2 regions of the Stenotrophomonas sp. GSD10 genome follow, and region 2 is predicted to be linked to the other one. Evidence: riboswitches for the same ligand, from Rfam matches in the RefSeq annotation. Region 2 holds a riboswitch; the other holds the start of a gene.
The links. Region 2 has a riboswitch for glycine ahead of N4G47_RS17370 (trimeric intracellular cation channel family protein). Riboswitches for the same ligand answer to the same signal wherever they lie in the genome.
Positions count from the first base shown of each region.

Region 1 (3,654 bases), 710 kb from region 2:
ACGCCTGCAGCGACGAGGCCAGGCCACGCTGGTGCGGGTACATGTCCAGCACCGCCAGTGCCAGGATCGGGAAGATCAGCGACATGCCCATGCCGCCCAGGAAGATCGGCAGCACTGCCCACGGCAGCACGAACTGCGGCGACAGCGCCACGTAGCCGACATTCAGCAGCGCCGACAGCGCGCACAGGCTGAAACCGATGGCGACCTGGCGGGTGGGCGTGGTGTGCCCGGCCATGCGCCCGGACAGGAACGAGCCGGTAGTCATGCCGCCGATGGTGGGGATGAACAGCCAGGCGAACCCACCTTCACCGAGGTGCAGATGCTGCATCACGAACACCGGCGCCGAGGAGATGTACAGGAAGATGCCGCCGAAACCGATGCTGCCGGCCAGCGCCAGGCGCAGGAAGCGCGGGTTGAAGCCGATGCGCACGTAGTCGCGCATCAGCACCCGTGGCGACAACGGTACGCGTGCCTCGACCGGATGGGTTTCCGGCAGGTAGCGCGCGGTAGCCGCCAGCAGCACCAGCGCGAACACCACCAGGAACCAGAAGATCAGCGGCCATCCAGCGCCACTGAGCAGGATCCAGCCACCGATGATCGGCGCGATGGCCGGCGCGATGCCGAACAGCATCGACACCTGGCTCATCAGCCGCTGCGCGTCGTGGCCATGGTACAGGTCACGGATCACCGCGCGGCCGACGATCATGCCCACGCCCGCCGACAGCCCCTGCAGCGCGCGGAAGGCCAGCAGCGTGGTCAGGTCGGTGGACAGCGCGCAACCGACCGAGGCGCCGACGAACACCACCAGGCCACCGAGGATCACCCGCTTGCGCCCCCAGGCGTCGGACAGCGGGCCGTGCGCCAGGCTCATCAGGCCGTAGAACAGCAGGTACACGCTGATGGTCTGCTGCACCGCCACCTCGTCCACCGCCAGGCGCTGGGCCAGCTGCGGGAAGGCCGGGAAGATGGTGTCGATCGAGAACGGACCGAACATGGCCAGGCCGGCGAGCAGCAGGGCCATGCGGCGGGTGGAAGGAGCAACAGCGGCGGTCATGGAAAGGGTGTCCGGCAGGGCCATGCGCGGCACGCACGGCCGGCGCCGGTCCCCTTGCGGCAGGGACGGCGCCAGATGAATACGAGAATCCGGCCATCATAGGTGGGGATTGCACGCGATGCCATGCAGCGCTGCACAAAACGCACGACCGGGCCATCGGCCATTCAGGCCCGGCCGCACCGACCGGCGGCCGCCGGCGGGCCCGCAACGGGCTATAATCGGCGGGCAACACGGTGGGAGAAGCGGAACACCGCTGCCGAAGGCGCAACGCCCGTAATCGCTCAGGCCCGATACCACCCGTAACACAACTCTGGAGAGACCGGTTCGATCCGGCGCCGAAGGGGCACGAAGCTGCGGTTGCCCGCGCTTTTAAACTCTCAGGCAAAAGGACAGAGGGGCGCCCCGCAGACCGCCGACCGGCGGCTTGTGCCCGTGCGTGTGCCCTTTCCTGACGGATCCTTCGCCATGTCCCAGAACACCCCTTCCCTGCGTGAGCTCGAGCATCATTCCGCGTTCGTCGAGCGCCACATCGGCCCCAACGATGCCGAGATCGCGCAGATGCTCGACGTCGTCGGCCACGCGTCGCTGGATGCGATGACCGATGCCATCGTGCCGGCCAAGATCAAGTCGCCGGCGCCGCTGGCGCTGCCGGAATCGATGACCGAAGTGCAGGCACTGGCCAAGATCCGTGCGATCGCCGACAAGAACACCGTGCTGCGCAGCTTCATCGGCCAGGGCTACTACGGTACCCACACGCCGAACGTGATCCTGCGCAACATCCTGGAAAACCCGGCCTGGTACACCGCCTACACCCCGTACCAGGCGGAAATCTCGCAGGGCCGCATGGAAGCACTGATCAACTTCCAGACCCTGTGCGCCGACCTCACCGGCATGGAAATCGCCAACGCCTCGCTGCTGGACGAAGCCACCGCCGCTGCTGAAGCGATGACCCTGGCCAAGCGTTCGGCCAAGTCGAAGTCGGACACCTTCTTCGTGCACGACGCCGTGCACCCGCAGACGCTGGAACTGCTGCGCACCCGCGCCGAGCCCATGGGCATCGTGCTGCGCGTCGGCACCCCGGCCGAAGCACTGGAAGCGGAAGCCTTCGGTCTGCTGCTGCAGTATCCGGATACCTTCGGCCAGGTCGGCGACTACAAGGCGCTGGTCGATGCCGTGCACGCACGTGGCGGCCTGGTGGCCGTGGCCACCGACCTGCTGGCACTGACCCTGCTGGCCGCCCCGGGCGAATGGGGCGCGGACATCGTGGTCGGCAACAGCCAGCGTTTCGGCGTGCCGTTCGGCTTCGGTGGCCCGCACGCTGCCTTCATGGCCTGCCGTGACGCCTACAAGCGCTCGATGCCGGGCCGCCTGATCGGCGTCTCGATCGATGCCCAGGGCAACCCGGCCTACCGCCTGACCCTGCAGACCCGCGAGCAGCACATCCGCCGCGAGAAGGCCACTTCCAACATCTGTACCGCGCAGGTGCTGCTGGCGGTGATGGCCTCGATGTATGCCGTCTACCACGGCCCTGAAGGCCTGACCCGCATCGCCCGCCGCACCCACCGCCTGGCCTCGATCCTGGCCGCAGCGCTGCGCAATGCCGGCGTGCAGGTCGGTGGCGACTTCTTCGACACCCTGCACATCACCGGCGTGCACGCCGATGAGATCCACGCCAAGGCACGCGCCGCCGGCTACAACCTGCGCGCGATCGACAGCGACTCGGTCGGCATCAGCCTGGACGAAACCACCACCCGCGCCGACGTGGTTGCGCTGGCTGCGGTGTTCGGTGCCCAGGCCGACGTCGACGCGCTGGACGCCAGCACCGCCGACGCGCTGCCGGCCGGCCTGCTGCGCCAGTCCGCGTTCCTGACCCACCCGGTGTTCAACACCCACCACAGCGAGCACGAACTGCTGCGCTACCTGCGTTCGCTGGCCGACAAGGACCTGGCGATGGACCGCACGATGATCCCGCTGGGCTCGTGCACCATGAAGCTCAACGCCACCGCCGAGATGATCCCGGTGACCTGGCCGGAGTTCTCGCAGATCCATCCGCTGGTGCCGGCCGACCAGGCGCTGGGCTACAAGGAACTGATCGATACGCTGGAAGCGATGCTGGTCGAATGCACCGGCTACGACGCGGTGAGCCTGCAGCCGAACTCCGGCGCGCAGGGCGAGTACGCCGGCCTGCTGGCGATCCGTGCCTACCACCGCTCGCGCGGTGAAGGCCACCGTGACATCTGTCTGATCCCGGATTCGGCGCACGGCACCAACCCGGCTTCGGCACAGATGTGCGGCATGAAGGTGGTGGTGACCAAGACCGATGCCAACGGCAACGTCGACGTCGAAGACATCCGCGTCAATGCCGAGAAGTACAGCGACCGTCTGGCCGCGATCATGATGACCTACCCGTCCACGCACGGCGTGTTCGAGGAAGAGGTGGTCGAGATCTGCGAGATCATCCACCAGCACGGCGGCCAGGTGTATACCGACGGCGCCAACATGAACGCCCTGGTCGGCGTGGCCAAGCCGGGCAAGTGGGGTTCGGACGTTTCGCACCTGAACCTGCACAAGACCTTCTGCATTCCGCATGGCGGTGGTGG
Region 1 is NZ_JAOCMC010000002.1:3,007,367-3,011,020, forward strand. It holds gene N4G47_RS14250 (multidrug effflux MFS transporter) at 1-1,054, opposite strand, end outside; glycine riboswitch at 1,355-1,457, shown strand; gene gcvP (aminomethyl-transferring glycine dehydrogenase) at 1,520-3,654, shown strand, end outside.
Region 1: another riboswitch for glycine. It lies ahead of gcvP (aminomethyl-transferring glycine dehydrogenase); the one in region 2 lies ahead of N4G47_RS17370 (trimeric intracellular cation channel family protein).

Region 2 (3,654 bases):
AGCGTGGGCGAGGCCTGCCAGGCGCTGGCCAAGGCCAAGCTGCCGACGCGCCTGATGATCGACGCCAGCCATGCCAACAGCCTGAAGAACCCCGAGAACCAGCCGAAGGTGATCGAAGACATCGCCGTTCAGTTGGAAGACGGCGAACAGCGCGTCGTCGGTGTGATGATCGAGAGCCATCTGGTCGGTGGCCGCCAGGAACTGGTGGAAGGCCAGCCGCTGGTCTACGGGCAGAGCATCACCGATGGCTGCATCGACTGGGACACCACCGTGACGGTACTGGAGCGACTGGCTGCGGCCGTGCGCGCCCGTCGTGAAGTGAAGGTGTCCGAAGCCGCCTGATGGAAGCCGCCCGAGTGCGGCATGTGTGTGGATGGCGGCCAGCGCCTGCGGGGGTGCGGCCGCGATCAGGGCCGGTCGGAGTTGGAGACCGGCCCGTCCGCACCGGCGATGCGCCTGGCGCTGCGTATGTGCGACAGCGCCAGGTACATCGCCGGGGTGGTACGAACCCCGACCATTGACGATGCGGTTGCCGCGGTAGATCCACGCCATGCGTGGATAGGAGCAGGCCACGGCACGATTTCGGAACAGTTGCATGGAATCTGTCTGCAGCTTCGGCCGAAGATCGGGGCCTCGCCTGGTTGGACCCCGCCGATGCACGTTTTCCCCGACGACAGCCCGCTGCAGCCAGAATGCCGATCAGTTTCCGGAGAGGCCGCCATGGCCCTCGTGCGCTTGAAAGGCGGCCCGATTGCCGATGACGCGATCTCCGTCATCGAGGACTGGTTCGAATCCTCGTCTCCCGCGACCACGGCCAGCCTGCTGGCGGAACTTGATGAAAGAATCGAGCTTTACCGCAACGAAGGAGACCAGGCACTTCTGCGTACGACGTTGAAGGCCAGGGCGATGATCGCGGCCTCTGCCGACCAACAGCGCGATGATCGTGAGTCCCCCTCTTCGTTCAAGGTGGTGCCTGCAGCATCCCTCGTTGGCGACTGGCGCTCGGACTGCGAAACAGATTGCGTGATCGTCGACGGAGATCTGAGCGTGGAAGGCACGCTGGCGCTCAATGATCTGAGCGAGACGCTGTGTGTGATCGTCCTGGGCAGTCTCAGCGCCCGCAATCTTGACTGTGGTGGTTGGGTTTTCGTGCGCGACGATCTTGCGTGTGAGCATCTCCACGCGTGCTCGCTCAACGATGGAACTCTGGCCGTAGGGGAAGCATGATCGTGCAGACCTATCTCGAGACAGGCGCATACACACAGGTCGGTCGTGATCTGCACGCCAGCTTCGTTTCCACCGTCCAGAACGAGATTGTCGTTGAGGGCGGGGTTCACTGCCCGGGCTTCAGTAGACGATCCGATCCTGACTATCTGTCCGGATGGATAGATCCCGAGCTGCTCGAGCAGGTCGACCCCGGCAGCGATGACTGTGACAGCCCATGGAGTGTCTATCCCTCAGAGGCCTACCGGCTGCGCATCCTTGCAGGCGGGAGCCCGATGAACTCCCGCCTGCGCAAGTGATCCGGAAGCAGGCGCACCCGCCAGGCCGCGGTCAATGCACTTCGTCGTGATACACGAACTTCGGCATTTCCCAGCGGTAGTGGATCGCCAGCAGGCGCATCGCGAAGCCGCCGCCCAGGCAGCACAGAATGGCAGTGGCGTCGGCCACGCCCCAGTGCAGCAGCAGTAGATACGCCGCGCCGGTCAGCAGCGCGATGATCGCGTACAGCTCCTTCTGGAAGATCAGCGGCACCTCGTTGCAGAGGATGTCGCGCAGCACGCCGCCGAACGCACCGGTCAGCATGCCGGCGATCAGCACGATGGGGGTGGCATGGCCCGCCTCACGCGCGATCGAGCAGCCGATCAGGGTGAAGGCGATCAGGCCCAGGCCATCGAGCACCAGGAAGGTGCGGCGGAAGTGGTGCATCCAGCGCGCCACCCAGGTGGCGATCAGCGCGGCGCACACAGTGAAGCCCAGATACTCGGGATGCTTCACCCAGCCCAGTGGGTAGTGGCCGAGCAGGATGTCGCGCAGCGAACCGCCGCCGAGGGCGGTGACGCAGGCGATCATGACCACGCCGAACAGGTCCATGCGGCGGCGGCCGGCGGACAGCGCGCCGGTCATGGCTTCGGCGGAAATGGCGATCAGGTAGATGATGGACAGCAGCATGGGGCAGGCTCCGGGCGCGGTGGGGCCGGCCATGCGCATATACCGCCACTGCCTGCGCAATGACGGGATGACGACGACCGGTGCCGCTCCCGCTGTCCTTTTGCCTGAGAGTTCAGCGGCGTAGGCCGCGTGCCCCTTCGGCGGATCGTCCCGGGCATGCCCGGTGACCTCTCTCCAGCTCGGCGAGTCGAATGCATGGTTGGTGGGATTCCAGCCCACCGGCCTGAGCGATCATGGGAGCCTGCGCCTTCGGCGGGCGCCAGCGCGGCGCCTCTCTCCTGCATTCGGGCGCCAGTATATCCGCTGCAGTGCAGCACGGCATAATCCGGGCATGGCCCCGTCCCTCCGCCCCTGGTTCCTGTACCTGCTCGAATGCCGCGACGGCAGCTTCTACGCCGGCATCAGCACCGACGTGGACGCGCGTTTCGCCGCCCACCAGGCCGGCAAGGGCGCCCGCTACACCCGCGCCCGGCCGCCGCTGCGCGTGCTGGCCGTGCGCGAGTACCCGGACCGGGCCGCCGCCTCGCGCGCCGAGTGGCAGCTCAAGCAGCAGCCCCGCGAACGCAAGCTGGCCTGGCTGCAGGCGCCTGTCGAGGCTGTTCCGTAGAGCCGAGCCCATGCTCGGCTGCTGGATTGGCGACGAGGATCCGCCGAGCATGGGCTCGGCTCTACAGTAGATCCACGCCATGCGTGGATGGGCGCGTGCGGCCATGCCATGATCGCCCAGCCCTCAGCGCTGGTGACCCGGATGTCCGCCCTTGCCCTGCTGTTCGCTCTCTCCGCATCAGCCAGCCCCGCCGCCGACCCGGCCACGATCGCGGCCATCGAATCCACCTGCCACGACTACGTCGATGGCCAGCTGGAGGCCGACCCGCAGCGCGTCGCCCGTTCCCTTCATCCGGATCTGGCCAAGCGCGCGGTGCTCGGCGATACGCCCGACGAGCGACTCGGCCTGCGCCGGATGTCGAAGGAGGAGCTGGTCGCGCTGACAAAGCAGGGCGCACTGAAGACGCCGAAGGATCAGTGGGACCGCCGCTGCACGGTGCTGGACGTGACCGGCAACGCCGCCTCGGTGCGGCTGGAAACCCCGTGGTTCGTCGACTACTTCCACATGGGGCGCTTCGACCAGCGCTGGGTCATCGTCAACGCGCTGTGGTACCCGAAGTCGAAGGCGGAATAACCCATGCGCACTGCTGGCCGCGCATGGCTCGGCATCGCAGTGCTGGTCGCCGGCATCGCGCTGCTGCCTGGCCTGTTGTACCTGCTCGGGATGGCACTGGTGGACGGTCGACCGAAGCCGGCCGGCCGCGCGGCCAGTGATGTGGCCGCGTGCGGCACTGAACCACAGGCGGAGTACCAATCGATGAATCCCTGGCGATTCGCCGCGCAGTTCTTCGACAAGGACGTGATGAAGAAGAAGGCGCCCGAAGTGGAGCGGGAGGCCCTCTGGATTGCCCAAAGCCACCTGTCGCAGCAGCCTCA
Region 2 is NZ_JAOCMC010000002.1:3,718,091-3,721,744, reverse strand. It holds gene N4G47_RS17385 (3-deoxy-7-phosphoheptulonate synthase) at 1-342, shown strand, start outside; gene N4G47_RS17380 (hypothetical protein) at 364-1,227, shown strand; gene N4G47_RS17375 (hypothetical protein) at 1,224-1,523, shown strand; gene N4G47_RS17370 (trimeric intracellular cation channel family protein) at 1,555-2,172, opposite strand; glycine riboswitch at 2,255-2,360, opposite strand; glycine riboswitch at 2,374-2,463, opposite strand; gene N4G47_RS17365 (GIY-YIG nuclease family protein) at 2,504-2,779, shown strand; gene N4G47_RS17360 (nuclear transport factor 2 family protein) at 2,921-3,352, shown strand; gene N4G47_RS17355 (hypothetical protein) at 3,356-3,654, shown strand, end outside.